Regions from separate parts of the Pseudoalteromonas sp. SWN166 genome, predicted to be linked through region 2. Evidence: predicted binding sites of a transcription regulator. Region 2 holds the regulator's gene; each other region holds the start of a gene.
The links. The regulator MetJ, encoded in region 2, represses methionine synthesis genes. The targets are predictions, from matches to a motif close to TAGACGTCTAGACGTCTA.
Positions count from the first base shown of each region.

Region 1: the regulator MetJ is predicted to act here: its motif matches at 1,636-1,653, upstream of I6F49_RS08895 (methylenetetrahydrofolate reductase).
Region 3: the regulator MetJ is predicted to act here: its motif matches at 2,888-2,905, upstream of metK (methionine adenosyltransferase).

Region 1 covers NZ_JADYXB010000011.1:62,124-67,353, forward strand. The annotation lists gene I6F49_RS08890 (M16 family metallopeptidase) at 1-1,437, opposite strand, end outside; gene I6F49_RS08895 (methylenetetrahydrofolate reductase) at 1,697-2,653, shown strand; gene I6F49_RS08900 (sensor domain-containing diguanylate cyclase) at 2,727-3,707, opposite strand; gene I6F49_RS08905 (DEAD/DEAH box helicase) at 3,767-5,014, opposite strand; gene I6F49_RS08910 (DUF3581 domain-containing protein) at 5,203-5,230, opposite strand, start outside.
Region 2 covers NZ_JADYXB010000029.1:24,869-30,098, reverse strand. The annotation lists gene metL (bifunctional aspartate kinase/homoserine dehydrogenase II) at 1-1,676, opposite strand, end outside; gene metB (cystathionine gamma-synthase) at 1,893-3,140, opposite strand; gene metJ (met regulon transcriptional regulator MetJ) at 3,430-3,750, shown strand; gene I6F49_RS15285 (malic enzyme-like NAD(P)-binding protein) at 3,999-5,230, opposite strand, start outside.
Region 3 covers NZ_JADYXB010000016.1:49,504-54,733, reverse strand. The annotation lists gene rpiA (ribose-5-phosphate isomerase RpiA) at 1-242, opposite strand, end outside; gene I6F49_RS11415 (5-formyltetrahydrofolate cyclo-ligase) at 296-892, opposite strand; gene I6F49_RS11410 (hypothetical protein) at 911-1,459, opposite strand; gene metK (methionine adenosyltransferase) at 1,635-2,786, opposite strand; gene tkt (transketolase) at 3,091-5,082, shown strand.

The DNA.
Region 1 (5,230 bases), on a different contig from region 2:
AAGCTTTGCAGTAAGCGCATTTAAATCAACTTCTTGCTCAAACCCTGGGGCTTTATCAAGTGCCGACATAGTTAATGTGGTACGTGCATTATCGGTAAAGTATTTATTAGCAACGGCTTTAATATCTGCGCTGGTAATGTTATCAGCCGATTTATACAACTGGTTTATAACCTCAGGATCGCGCTCAAAATGCATGTAGCTAGCAAGGGTTGATGCAATCGCTTGCGATGAATCTAAGCCATTAATAAAGCTATATTTAAGATTCGATTTTAAATCACTTAGCTTTTGCTCATCAACAAGCTCTGTACGTGCTTTTGCATAAGTGCGGTTAATGGCATCGCGCGCAGTGGCTAAATCGTCTGCGTTTTCTACCTTAACAAATACGTGTAATAAACCCGGATCTTTAGTTTCTGGGTTATAGGTAAACATTTGGCTGGCAATTTGTTTGTCGACCACTAGCTCTTGATATAAATCTGAATTATTTGAAAAATAAAGTTGTGAGATTAAATCAAGTGCTGCTCTGTCTTTTTTAGCAGGCTCCCACGCAGCGCCTTTGTACGATACAAGCAACCAATGCCCTGGTAGCGCTTCATCTTGCTGGTGCAAATATTTTGGTGTTTGTTGCACAGGCTCTGCCTTAATGTCAGCAACGTAGTTACCTTTTTTCCAGCTGCCCCAATGCTTTTTAACCATTGCCATTGTTTCTTCTGGCTCTACATCGCCCACAATTACCAGCGATACATACTCAGGCTTATAAAATTTAGCAAAAAACTCTTTACCGTACGCCATTTGATCAGGCATCGCTTCTATGTCTTTAAAAAAGCCCATAGTGGTGTGTTTATACGTGTGCTTATCAAATGCTTCTTCGCGTACAGCGCTTAATAATTTACGAACTGGGCTCGCGTTGTTTTTTAAGTACTCACCTTTTACCGTTTGTGCTTCGGTTCTAAATTGCTCTTCGGTGTAGGTTAAGTTTTGAAAAATATCAGCTTCAAGCTCAAGTACTTTATCAAGATGCTGCTTTGAAAAGTTTAAGTGGTAGTTTGTAAAATCGTTTGTTGTATACGCGCGGTTATCAACACCTGAATTTTTTAATATGTCTGAATATACATCTTCAGGGTATTTTTGTGAGCCTTTAAACATCATGTGTTCAAAAAAGTGAGCAAAGCCTGTTTTGCCCTCTTCAACTTCGTTACGCGATCCAACCGATACCGGAATTTGCAGCGACACGACATCGGGGTAATCGGTTTTAACAACCATTACGCGTAATCCGTTTTCTAGTTCTTCAATTAAGTAATCTTGTGAAAAAACACGATCATCAGCTTTATTTACTTGTTCTTGTTGTGCTGTTGTTTGCGTGCTTTGGTTTTGCTGCATGGCGCAACCCGTTAACGCCAGCGATACCGCTAAGCTGGTTGCTAATAATTTAAATTTCATTGTTGTCCCTTTTTAAATTGAGCAAATTTATTGTTAGATTTAACACTAACTCACCCTCGATTATGCCCCAAAGCCAATAAATATAAGAGTCCCAAAGGAATTTATTATGTAAACAACTGTGTCAATTATAAGTAATGGGAACATGCACTATGAATAAACATCATGTTAGTTGAAAAACTTTCATTAAATAAATCTATCTAGACGTCTAAATGGCTGCTATATTAAATCCATCAACACGCACTTGGCTGGAATGAGGATTATGGCTTTATCATTAAAAGAGAAAATAGAGGACACCAAACAAGGTGTTTATCTTATTGGTACTACGCCGCCTAAAATTGGCACCGATAAAGCGCAATTAAAAATCATTGCAGAAAAGCTATTGGGTCGCTTACACGAAATTGAATACGACGGTGTAATAATTTACGACATTCAAGACGAAAGCAGCCGTACAAATCAAGATCGTCCATTTGCGTTTAAACAAACTGTTGATCCGCGTGAATACAGCCATTTAATTCGTAATTTATCTGCACAAGATGTAATTACTTATAAAAGTGTGGCGCAGCGTGGCGTGGGCGAATTTAAAGATTGGTTAAGTGAAACTAAAAACGACTACGATTTACAAAATGTAGTTTTAGTAGGTAGCCCGTCATCGGTAGGCGATATAAAGTTAAGCCTGCCAGATGCATATAAAGCATTGGCTGAACAATCAGATGATTTCTTTTTAGGTGGCGTTACTATTGCTGAGCGCCATTCAAGCAAACGAAATGAGCATGAACGATTAATAGAAAAAACGGCACAAGGTTGTCAGTTTTTTATATCGCAAGCTGTTTACGACGCACAAGCGACTATAGAGTTAATCACTAGTTACGCGCGTACATGTAAAGCACAAGGTATTACACCACAACGTATTATATTAACGTTTACCCCGTGCGGCGGCGAAAAAACCTTAGACTTTATGAAGTGGTTGGGTATTTCAGTGCCAGAAGCTACAAAATGGCGCATGCTTGATGCAGACAATACATTAAGCGAATCAGTGCGTATTTGCCGCGAAAACCTCGACTTAATAATTAAAAGCTGTGCGCATTTAGATGTGCCGCTGGGATTAAATATTGAAAGCTTAACAAACCGCAAAGAAGAAATTGACGCGTCAATTAACTTATATCGTTTACTAAAGGCTACAATGGAATTAAATCTAGCTGAGAAGCTAATAGCTTAAACAAATTAACACCCTTCTTGGCAAGCCTAATGGCTTGCTTTTTTATGGGCAAAGATTAAGTAAAATGCTTTTATTATTGTGCTTTTTTAGCGAGCTTATACGCTTGTTTATTTTTATACATTGCGTGGTCTGCATCATTTAATAGCGCTTCAAAGGGCTGCTTTTGTTTATTAGTAAAACTATAACCAATACTAAGCGATAAATCGCAAACCTCCTCTTTGAGTAAGGCTTTTGAGTACTCAGAAGATATTTTATCCATGATGTAGTTAATTTTACTTTTATCGCTTACTTGCATTACTGCAACAAACTCATCGCCACCTAAACGCCCTATTATATCCGCATCTCTTAAATGAGTTTTTAACGTATCTGCCAATATAATTAATGCTTTGTCGCCCACTTCATGTCCGCAAGTGTCGTTTAATTTTTTAAAGTCGTTTATATCAATAAACAAACAACACACGTCAAAGCCTAAACGTAGCGCTAAGTTAAGTTTTTGCTGGGCTAATAAGTTAAGTGCTCGGCGATTATAAATATTTGTTAATGAGTCTAGCATGGCTATTTCACGCATTTGCTCATAGCTATACACAAGCGCTAAGTCGTCTTCAATTAAATCGCGTAGTTGTTCTATGAGTTCAAAGTATTCATCGGTATAGCTTGTTTTCTGAGTATCTTTTAAGCATAGCGTGCCAAATACTTCGCCTTCAGGCCAATGAATAGGTAAACCGAGGTAGGATTCAACACCATCTTCAACGACTTCTGGTAGGGTGTTCCATGCATCGTTATTGCTTGCATCATTAACATATAAAATATTTTTAGTTTCAGCAACGTACCGACAAAACAGAGGTGTTTGAGGAGGAAGTATAGGATTGGTCTCAAAGCTAGAGCCGCCTTCGTTACTTCTAATAACAACGCGATAGCCTTTGCTTGTTGCCTGAACTATATAACCCGACGGGGCCGAAAAAAGCCCCGTTATAAGGTCGATTGTTTTTTGCCATTTATGCAAAGATATTTGGCCATCAATACCAGAGAATGCCCATTTATCAGTTTCAAACATTAACTTTACCTCGGCTATTTAGTAGCTCCAGTATAGGCAAAAAAGCAAAGTAAAAGCTATTATTTACGACGTCTACTTGGCTCTCTTTTGCCAGTGATGCGTTTTTTATCGCGATCTTTTCGCGACTTGTTAGTATTTTTACGATTATCTTTTGGCTTTTTATTAGGATCTGGCTCGTAACCTCCTAACCACTGCGGCGTTAAACGCGTATCGAGTAGTACTTCAATTTCTTCTAGCAGCCATTGCTCATCAAGACTTACCAGCGACATAGCAAGTCCTTGTTCGCCAGCACGACCTGTACGGCCAATACGGTGCACGTAATCCTCGGCAATGTACGGTAGTTCAAAGTTAATTACGTATCTAAGTGTAGAAATATCTAAACCACGCGCAGCTACATCGGTTGCAACAAGTACGCGTGTAATACCTTCTTTAAAGTTTTGCAATGCACGGTCGCGTGCGCCTTGCGATTTGTCACCATGGATTGATTCGGTTTTTAAACCGTCTTTACACATTTCTTTAGCAAGCTGATCAGCCATTTGTTTTGTGCGAGTAAAAATAAGCACTTGGCGCCAGTTTTTCATACCAATCATGTGCGATACAAGTTCGCGCTTACGATCCTCATCTACAGCGTAAATAACTTGCTCTACTTCAACCGCGGCTGAGTTACGTTTATCAACTTCAATTAGTTCTGGGTTTTTAAGTAACTTTTTACTGAGTTCAAACACGCTGTCATCAAACGTAGCTGAAAATAGTAAAGTTTGGCGATCGCCTGGAATATGGCGCAATATGCGTCTTATTTCATCAATAAAGCCCATATCAAGCATGCGGTCGGCTTCGTCAAATACAAGCGAATCTACGCTTGAAAGTATCACACTGCCTTTAACTATATGATCAAGCAAACGCCCTGGTGTTGCCACTATAACTTGCGCTGTTTTAAGTGCTTTTATTTGAGGGCCAATACTTGCGCCACCATAGGCTAAAGCACCATTGATATTAGTGCCTTGTGCGTATTTTTCAAAGCTTGCAAATACTTGCTGAGCCAGCTCACGGGTTGGCGTTAAAATGACTACACGAGCAAGGCCTTGCTCATCTTTTTTAGGGGTATTTAAAAGCTTATGTAATAAAGGTAAAACAAAAGCGGCGGTTTTACCTGTGCCTGTTTGTGCGCTGCCCATTACATCACTTCCCGCTAAAATAGGCGGAATGGTTTTAATCTGAATTGCGGTAGGTTGAGTGTAATTATTTTGCTCAATCGCTGTTAATAATAACGGGTCGAGATTAAGTGATGAGAACGTAGTGGCAGACATAGGCTTAGCTTTAAAATAACAAAGAGCGCTATTGTACGCATATTACTGTACTGCGTAAATTAACCAGTCCAGAAAAGTATTTAATCGTGGTTACTCACTTTCGCTTTAGCGCTAAAACAATAAAAAAAGCAATAAAAAAGGCGCTAAATAACAGCTGTATTTAGCGCCTTTTCTAATTTACTGTAGCTTTAAGCTGGCTTTAGTGTCGCTTTACGC
Region 2 (5,230 bases):
TCTGCCAAATTATTTCTAAGAGTTTGATACCAGAGCGTAGGCGCTGTACCCGCATATTTATTTGCACTAATTAAATGACAATCGCTTTGGACAAAACCAGTATAAAGCTGGCTAAATTGCTCGCTAGCAGTAATATCAATGACTACTTTACGCTCGTAATCAAGCTCGCTAATTGCATTTAATAAATCACTACTTTGGTATTTTTTTGCCTCAAGCTGCCATTGTTTTTTCCATGTTTGAGGATTAACTCCACTTGGATTAAACAACATCTCTTGAGAGCGTACTAATGCAACTAATTTAATGCTAAAGTCATCTGATAAACGCTCAAATTGCGCCGATAACTGCTTAATAAAAGCATCACCTACGTTACCAAGCCCCGCAACTATAATTGCTATTTCTTGGCCTTTATTAATTAGCTTATCATGTAAAGCACTTTGTATATCGCTATCTATAAATTGATCGGTAAGTAATAAAGCATATTCAGTATCTTGATGGACAAAACGAGGTTTTATACTGTGAAGTTTTAATAAATCTAATGCTTGTAAGCTTAATATATTAACGTCTTGCTCAGGCGCTACAATTGCACAGCCGTTTAAATTTGACTCACTAATATTTGCCCTACCCGCAAAATAATTAATAACCAGATAAGTTTGTGCTGCCGGTACTACCAAATACACTTCACCGTTGTGATTAAAGTGATGAAGGCTATGCTGAATAAGCTGACTAACACTTGCAACCTCTCCCTCACTTAATCCTTCAACCATTAATAAGTCCACATTTTGTAAGGTGGTTATAAAACGTTTTTTCTTCGCTGCTCCCTCTTTTACTATATCGGTCGGGCTTGCTTGCACATCAAAACTACTGCGAACAGCTAGCTTAATATCGGTATTTTTAAGAGGCGATAGCGTTTTAGCATGTAAAACAGGATTACCTAAACGAGCCAGTAAATTAGCTTGTCCACGGCAAATTTTGCCGTATTTAATCGCTTTTTGCACTTTACGTGGATCAGTACTAAACACTCCTTGCGTATCAGTCCAAATACATACTTGCTTAGCATTACAATAATTTGCAAGCAGTGTTGCACTGTAATCACTACCATTGCGTCCAAGCGTTACTGTCTCGCCCTTAATATCAGCGGCAATAAACCCAGTAACAACATTTATTTTATTAGGTAAAATTAACTGCCCACATTGCTGCACATTTTTTGCATGCATTAATTCGCCATCACTTAAGGTAAAAAGAGTGCGAGCATCTTGAGCACATGCCTCAATATTTAGCTGCTGCAAATAAGTGGCTAGTAAACGTGCTGACCACAGTTCGCCATGTGCAAGTAACGCAGCCTCTTTTAGCTGCTCAGCCTGAGCAAGTTCTGCAATATAGCTAAGCTCGATACTTAGTGTTTTAAGTGCAATTCGCTTTAAATCGGCTTCTAATAGCTGCTCTATTAAATCACTTTGATGATTATTTAACTGCAATAAAATATCGGCTACTGCTTGAGTATCTTCTTTTTGATAACTTTGCCAAAGTAATACTAGCGTATCGGTTGTCTTACCCGCAGCCGATACCACGACACAGTCACCCGGTTGAGTATGCGTAATTATTATTTTTGCTACACTTTGATAGCGATCGCTCGAGCTTAAACTCGAGCCACCAAATTTATGTATACAATTAACCATATTTATACCAATTCGCTTAATTAAGTGGTCTATTTTGAGGTAAGAAAACCGTGTCGATAACAAGGCAAATATTTCGTTATTTAGTTGTTATCACTAATTGCTCCTGCATTGCTCTACCTCCTGCATCCATGCAGTCGTATATCAGGAATTTTTAACGAAGTTAGCGTGCGGTTTAATCCCTCAAATTGATTAGGTATTATTGCGGATTGGTATTACTTACCAAAGCGCCGGACGGGCTACACTTAATTTAACGTTACCACCAGAAGTACCTGCACCTTTGCCAACACGGCCAACATTTTTATTTTGCCCTGGTTTTACAAGTTCAAACACTCGCTCAAAATCAGCGACTAAATCGTGTATATCTTCAATACCTACCGAAATACGAATAAGCGTATCGCCAACACCCGCTTCTAAACGTGCTGTTGCATCCATGCCTGCGTGCGTCATGGTTGCAGGATGACAAATTAAGCTCTCTACGCCACCTAATGACTCAGCTAAACTAAACGTTTTAAGGCTAGTTAAAAATGCTGCAGCGTCGTTTATATCGCCTTTAATATCAAAACTAACCATGCCACCAAAACCAAGCTGCTGTGCTTTAGCTAGTTCATGTTGAGGATGTGACTTAAGACCTGGGTAATAAACTTGGCTTACAAATTCAGAGCTTTCAAGGTATTTAGCTATTGCCAGTGCATTTTCTTGATGCTGCCTTAGGCGCACATTTAAAGTACGTAAACCACGTAGCGTTAAATAGCTATCAAAAGGTGCGCCCGTAATACCAATGTTATTAGCCCACCAAGCAAGCTCATCGCCTAACTCTTGTGTTGCGGCAATAACAGCGCCACCCACAACATCTGAGTGTCCGTTAATGTATTTAGTCGTTGAATGCACCACAATATCGACACCAAACTTAATAGGATTTTGTAAGGCCGGTGACAAAAACGTGTTATCTGCAGCCACCAATGCACCGCATTTTTTTGCAACATCGGTAACCGCTTTAATGTCTGTTAAACGAAGTACCGGGTTACTTGGCGTTTCTATCCATATGAGTTTAGGTTTAATTGCTAAAATTTGTTGCAGGCTTTCTGGTTTTGTTAAATCTAGTATTTCGAGCTTTAGTAAGCCGCGTTTTTGCAGCGATGTAAATAAACGATAACTACCACCATAACAATCATGTGGAATTACTAGCGTATCGTCACTGTTAAGTAGCTGAGTAGCTAAATGTACGGCAGCCATGCCTGTGGCAGTAATTATGCCGCGAGCACCACCTTCAAGCTTAGCAAGCGTTTCAGCTAAAATATCCCGATTAGGATTGCCGCTACGACCATAGTCATACTCGCGTTTAGTATCAAAGTCGGCAAACGAATACGTAGTCGATAAATAGATTGGCGGTACTACCGCTCCATGATGTTTATCAGCATCAACGCCGTTACGCACAGCAATGGTTGCTTTATTTTCTTCGCTCATATTCGTTACCTGATTAATTTGGATGTTTAGACGTCTAAAAGAGTAAGTTATCCATTTTGATAAGTCAAAGTATTTTAAAGCTCTAGATGGCTAAAAATAAAGATAGCCATAACTAACGGTACAATTAAGTTTGTTAAAGTGCGCCTATATTTACATTCACAATAGGCTTATTAAGGTAGATCTGTATCTATTATTTGACTATCTTTTTTAAATCGATAGAATTTCACGCATATTTACACGCTTTTTATGCCGTGTGAGAAATTAATAATCTGAGGCAACGATACATCTTATGGCTAAATGGAATGGTGAATATATTCACCCATACGCAGAACACGGGAAAAAATCAGAGCAAGTTAAAAAGATCACCGTTTCGATCCCGCTAAATGTATTAAAGGTATTAACTGACGAACGTACACGTCGTCAAATCAACAACCTCCGCCATGCTACAAATAGTGAATTGCTATGCGAAGCGTTTTTGCATGCTTTTACTGGCCAACCTTTACCAAATGATGACGACCTACGTAAAGATAACGCCGAAAAAGTGCCAGAAGAAGTTAAAAAAATAATGCAAGAAATGGGTCTAGAAGTACCCGTTTTAAACGAAGAATAAATATTACAAAAACATAAAAAAAACCTCAGTTAATACTGAGGTTTTTTTATGTCTAAATTTTATTGCATAGATCTACTGTATAGATTTATACCAATTCGCTTAATGAAGTGATCTATTTTGAGGGAAGAAAATCGTGTCGATAACAAGGCAAAAATTTCGTTATTTAGTTGTTCTATATCAGAAATTTTTAACGTAGTTAACGTCAGATTTAATCCCTCAAATTGATTAAGTATTATTGCGGATTGGTATTACCGCATATAATTTTCTGGTAAATCAATTTGTGCTACACCCGACTCAACAGCAGCAAGTGCAACAGCTCTTGCTATACGCGGTAGTAAACGTGGATCCATTGGTTTTGGAATAATATACTGCGCACCAAATTCTAGTTTATCAACACCAGCGGCTTTTAAAACCTCTGCTGGTACAGGTTCTTTGGCAATACTACGAATAGCCTCTACTGCAGCAATTTTCATTTCATCGTTAATAGCGCTTGCACGTACATCAAGTGCACCACGGAAAATAAACGGGAAGCATAAAACATTATTAACTTGGTTAGGGTAATCAGAGCGCCCTGTTGCCATAATTAAATCATTGCGTGCGCCGTGCGCAAGTGCAGGATCAATCTCAGGATCTGGATTTGAACACGCAAACACAACCGGTTTTGCTGCCATTAGCTTTAAATCTTCAGCCGCTAATAAGTTAGGGCCAGAAACGCCTACAAATACATCCGCATCTGCAATTACATCTTGCAGCGTACGTTTATCGGTATTGTTAGCAAACAGTTGTTTGTATTCGTTTAAGTCATCGCGACGAGTATGAATAACACCTTTACGGTCCAGCATGTAAATGTGCTCACGCAGTGCACCACACTTAATTAACAGCTCCATACACGCAACTGCTGCAGCGCCAGCCCCTAAACATACAATAATTGCATCTTCAATTGATTTACCTTGTACTTCTAGCGCGTTGAGCATACCAGCAGCCGTTACAATTGCAGTACCGTGTTGATCATCATGAAAAACCGGAATACTACAACGTTCAATCAATGCCTTTTCAATTTCGAAACACTCTGGGGCTTTAATATCTTCAAGGTTGATACCGCCGAATGTGTCGGCAATGTTGGCAACCGTATTAATAAAGTCTTCTGTTGTTTTGTGCTTAACTTCAATATCGATAGAATCAAGCCCTGCAAAACGTTTAAACAATAACGCTTTACCTTCCATCACAGGTTTAGACGCTAAAGGACCTAAATTACCAAGTCCTAAAATTGCAGTACCGTTAGTGATAACCGCAACCATATTACCTTTACCGGTATATTTATATGCATTTGCAGGATCTGCAGCAATTTCACGTACAGGTTCGGCAACACCTGGGCTATACGCAAGTGCGAGATCATGAACCGTTTCAGCGGGCTTTGTTAGCTCAATGCTAATTTTACCAGGTACGGGATGTGAGTGATAATGTAGTGCTTGTTCACGAA
Region 3 (5,230 bases), on a different contig from region 2:
TCAACGTATACATCTAAAGCAGCAACATTATTAAGCTCAAATACTTCAATACCTAACGCTTGTAGTCGCGCAGTTGAAGCTTCTGAGCTAGATACCGCGCCTACAATAGTGTCTTTTACTGAGCCAAGAGCATCAATAAAATGGTTAACAGTAGAGCCTGTACCTACGCCTACAATGGTGTTTTCTTTTACAAACTCGAGTGCTGCCCAAGCAGCTGCTTTTTTTAATTCGTCTTGTGTCATTGCTTTGTGCTCATATATGTCAGAAATATGCGGTTAGTAACTAAATTTAAATGTTACCAACTGTATGTTTTATCTGGGGTGATAATGGTTTTAAGTGGTACATCCCACGATTCTATTGGTAAAGTTTCAACTTTTTGGCATTCATGTGCAAGGCCAATTAGTTGCGGTTTTTGCCAATTTTGTTCGTGTAAACGTGCCAATGTTCTGTCGTAAAACCCACCTCCCATTCCTAGGCGATTACCTTGTTTGTCAAATGCAACTAATGGCATAAGGAGGTAATCAAGCGCTGGTAATGGGCATATTTGAGAGCAGTTCAGCTTAGGCTCCAAGATACCATAGCGATTTGCTCTCATGGGTGAGTTTTTCTCATAGCGCTGAAATAGTAAATTAGCGCCATTAAATGGGTGTATTATAGGTAGGTGAATAGCATGCTTTAAACTCCATAATTCTTTAATTAACAATGAGGTGTCTAGTTCTCCATCGTTACTTAAATAAATGGCAATATGCTTTGAATTTGTTGTTTTTTCGCTTTTTAGATGTTGAATAAAATTCATTTTTAGCGATTGAGCAGCAATTACTTGCTGATTATTTGACAAGTTATTACGAATTTCACGAATATCAGTTCTTATTTGTGCGCGCTTATTGCTCATTAAATTATTAAACCGCTACTAAAAAGAGAATAAATCAGGAAAAACTAAAAAAATAGCCAACACTATTAGCAACGTTGTGGCAGTAGCAATTAGTGAATACAAAAGTAAGTTGCTACGTTTTTTAGGTGTTGCTAAGTCATCATCTAGCATTAGGTCGTCATCTTGCCATTCGTCAATATTTTCGTCTGGTGCTTTTAATTGAGTTTCAGGAAGACGTTGCTCTAACTCATCTAGTTTTTCTTCAAGGCGAATTAAGCTGCTAGTGATGTAATCGAGTGCATCAAAAATACGTTCATCACGTTGGTTGTTATTTGCAGCAGGGTTTGAGCCATTTTGAATGATGTTTGAAACAGCTTGAAGCTTACTTTTAATGCCTAAGCTTGCTAGTAATTTAGCCTGTTTTAACGCTTTGTCTTTATCGCTTGGTGCAAACAGTGGCTTACCTTTAAAAAAAAGAGCTACTTTTTCATCTGACGTTTTTAATTTTGCAGCTAAGTTTGCGCACGCTGTTTTTATGTCAACGTTATCGGCAAGTCCTGAAAATATAACACGAAAGTTATCGGCCATTTAACTGTCCCTAAAGCTTTTATAATGAAATGAGTATATACCTAAAGTACAAAAGAATTCGAGGTCGATTTAATAGTTATTTTGTCGGCGCTCTACAAACAATATAGCGAATAAGTTTTAGATGTAAAAACGGCCCTTAAAAGGGCCGTTTTTAATTTACTACAACAATTTTGGCTTAAAGGCCAGCAGCTGCGCGAAGTGCGTCTGCTTTATCTGTACGTTCCCATGGGAACTCTTCACGACCAAAGTGGCCGTAAGCCGCTGTAGGAAGGTAGATAGGGCGCTCTAAATCAAGCATTTGAATTAAGCCGTAAGGGCGTAGGTCAAAGTGTTCACGAATAAGCTCGATTAAACGGCTTTCTTCTAGCTTGCTTGTACCAAACGTTTCAACGCTGATAGAAGTTGGCTCTGCAACACCAATTGCGTAAGAAACTTGTAGCTCACACTTATCAGCAAGGCCAGCAGCCACTACATTTTTAGCTACGTAACGTGCAGCGTATGCAGCACTACGGTCAACTTTTGATGGATCTTTACCAGAGAAAGCACCACCACCGTGACGAGCCATACCACCGTATGTATCTACAATGATTTTACGACCAGTTAAACCACAATCGCCCATTGGTCCGCCAATTACAAAGCGACCCGTTGGGTTAATGAAAAACTTAGTCGCGCTTGTAATAAGCTCTGCAGGAAGTACCGGCTTGATGATTGTTTCCATCACCGCTTCTACTAAATCTTTTTGTGAAATATCTTCGCTGTGCTGAGTAGAAAGTACTACAGCATCAATACCTACTGGTTTGCCGTTTTCGTATGCAAAAGTAACTTGAGATTTTGCATCTGGACGTAACCAGTTAAGCTCGCCGCTTTTACGAACCTCAGCTTGGCGTTGAACTAAACGGTGCGAGTAAGTAATTGGAGCAGGCATTAGTACTTCTGTTTCGTTACATGCATAACCAAACATTAAGCCTTGGTCGCCAGCGCCTTGCTCTTCTGGGCTAGTACGGTCAACACCTTGGTTAATGTCAGGAGACTGTTTACCAATAGTGTTTAAAATAGCACACGAGTCCGCATCGAAACCCATGTCTGAATTTGTGTAGCCAATGTCACGAATTGTTTTACGTGTAATTTCTTCGATATCAACCCATGCGCTAGTAGTGATTTCACCACCAACCATAACCATACCGGTTTTTACGTAAGTTTCGCATGCAACACGGGCATGAGAGTCTTGCTCTAGGATAGCATCAAGTACCGCATCAGAGATTTGATCGGCGATTTTATCCGGATGACCTTCAGAAACTGATTCAGAAGTAAATAAATGTTTTGCCATTGTAATTCTGCTCACAAATATTGCGCTTCACAAACGTCGGTATTAGCGCTAAAAAATTAAGGGGCGTATTTTATCGAAAACAAAACACCTTGCATAGTGTTTTTACGCCTAGACGTCTAAATAAAATTACTAATAACTTTTTGGTCTTAAAAAATATTCATAATGCCTCACTTTTATAGGGTTTTTAATTGCACACCGCCCCCACAATAAGTAAGAATGGTCGGTATAAACGAACCCAAGTTACTTGGGTGCATAAACAAACACATAAATACCCGCGCAAATACACATAAAGGTAGGAGAATTCATGCCATCTCGCAAAGAACTTGCAAATGCTATTCGCGTCTTGTCAATGGACGCAGTACAAAAGGCCAAATCTGGTCACCCTGGAGCCCCTATGGGCATGGCTGATATCGCAGAAGTATTATGGCGCGATTATCTAAAACATAACCCAACGAATCCAGAGTGGGCTGACCGTGACAGATTTATTCTTTCAAACGGCCACGGTTCAATGCTTATATATTCTCTATTGCACCTAAGTGGTTACGACTTACCGCTAGACGAAATTAAAAACTTCCGTCAAATGCATTCTAAAACACCAGGTCACCCTGAGTATGGCTATGCACCAGGAATCGAAACTACTACGGGTCCATTAGGTCAAGGGATCACAAATGCAGTAGGTATGGCAATTGCTGAAAAAGCACTTGCTGCACAGTTTAACCGTGAAGGTCACGATATTGTTGATCACTTTACCTATGCATTTATGGGCGACGGTTGCCTAATGGAAGGTATTTCACATGAAGCAGGTTCACTTGCTGGCACATTAGGCCTTGGTAAACTTGTTGCGTTTTGGGATGACAACGGCATTTCAATCGATGGTGAAGTAGAAGGTTGGTTTACCGATGATACACCAGCGCGCTTTAAAGCATACGGCTGGCATGTAATTAGTGGTGTTGATGGCCACGACAGCGATGCTGTAAGTGCTGCAATTGCAGAGGCTAAGAGCGTTACCGACAAGCCATCACTAATTTGTTGTAAAACAATTATTGGTTACGGCTCACCTAATAAATCAGGTAGCCACGATTGTCATGGTGCTCCACTGGGTGATGACGAAATTAAAGCGTCTCGCGAATTTTTAGGTTGGACTGGCGATGCGTTCGAAATTCCTGATGATATTTACGCACAATGGGATAGCAAAGAAAAAGGCCAACAGCTTGAATCAAGCTGGGACGAAAAATTTGCAGCATACGCAAAAGCATACCCAGAGCTAGCGTCAGAATACAAGCGTCGTATTAACAACGAACTTCCTGGCGATTGGGCTGAAAAATCTCAAGCGTATATTGAGCAATTACAAGCAAACCCAGCAAACCCAGCGTCTCGTAAAGCATCGCAAAATGCATTAAATGCGTTCGGTCCGTTATTACCAGAATTTATGGGTGGCTCAGCCGATTTAGCTGGCTCAAACTTAACAATTTGGGATGGCTCTAAAGGTTTAACACGCGATGATGCAAGCGGTAACTACATTTACTACGGTGTGCGTGAGTTTGGTATGTCGGCCATCATGAATGGTATTGCCCTTCATAAAGGCTTTATTCCTTACGGTGCTACGTTTTTAATGTTTGTTGAATACGCAAAAAATGCTGTACGTATGGCTGCATTAATGAAGCAACCAAGCATTTTTGTATACACGCACGATTCTATTGGTTTAGGTGAAGATGGTCCAACTCACCAACCAGTAGAGCAAATTGCAAGCATGCGTTTAACGCCTAACTTATACAACTGGCGCCCGTGTGACCAAGTTGAGTCGGCAATTGCATGGCAACAAGCTATTGAGCGTAAAGACGGTCCTACATCGTTAATCTTTACTCGCCAAGGTCTTGAGCAACAAGCGCGTGACGCACAGCAATTAAGTGACGTTAAAAAGGGTGGTTACATCCTTAGCTGTGACGGCAATCCAGAGATTATCTTTATTGCGACGGGCTCTGAAGTGCAACTAGCACAAGATTCAGCAAGCGAACTACGCAGCCAAGGTAAAAAGGTACGTGTTGTATCTATGCCTTGTACTGATGCCTTTGAAACGCAAAGCGCAGCATACAAAGAAAGCGTATTACCGGCATCAGTTTCACGCCGCGTAGCAGTAGAAGCTGGTATTGCTGACTACTGGTACAAGTACGTTGGTTTAAACGGCGCAGTAGTAGGTATGACTACCTTTGGTGAGTCAGCACCTGCAGGCGAACTGTTTGAGCACTTTGGTTTTACAGTGGCAAACATTGTAAGCAAAGCAAACGAGCTTTTTTAATCGATTGCTTTAATATTTAAAAGCCCGCTCTGTTTAAAACAGGGCGGGCTTTTTTGTTTGAATAACTGTAAAAGCGTTGCTTTAAAACGCCAGCAAGCTGGGCGTCTACAGGGAGTTTAATACCAATCTGCTTATATATGGGGTCTAT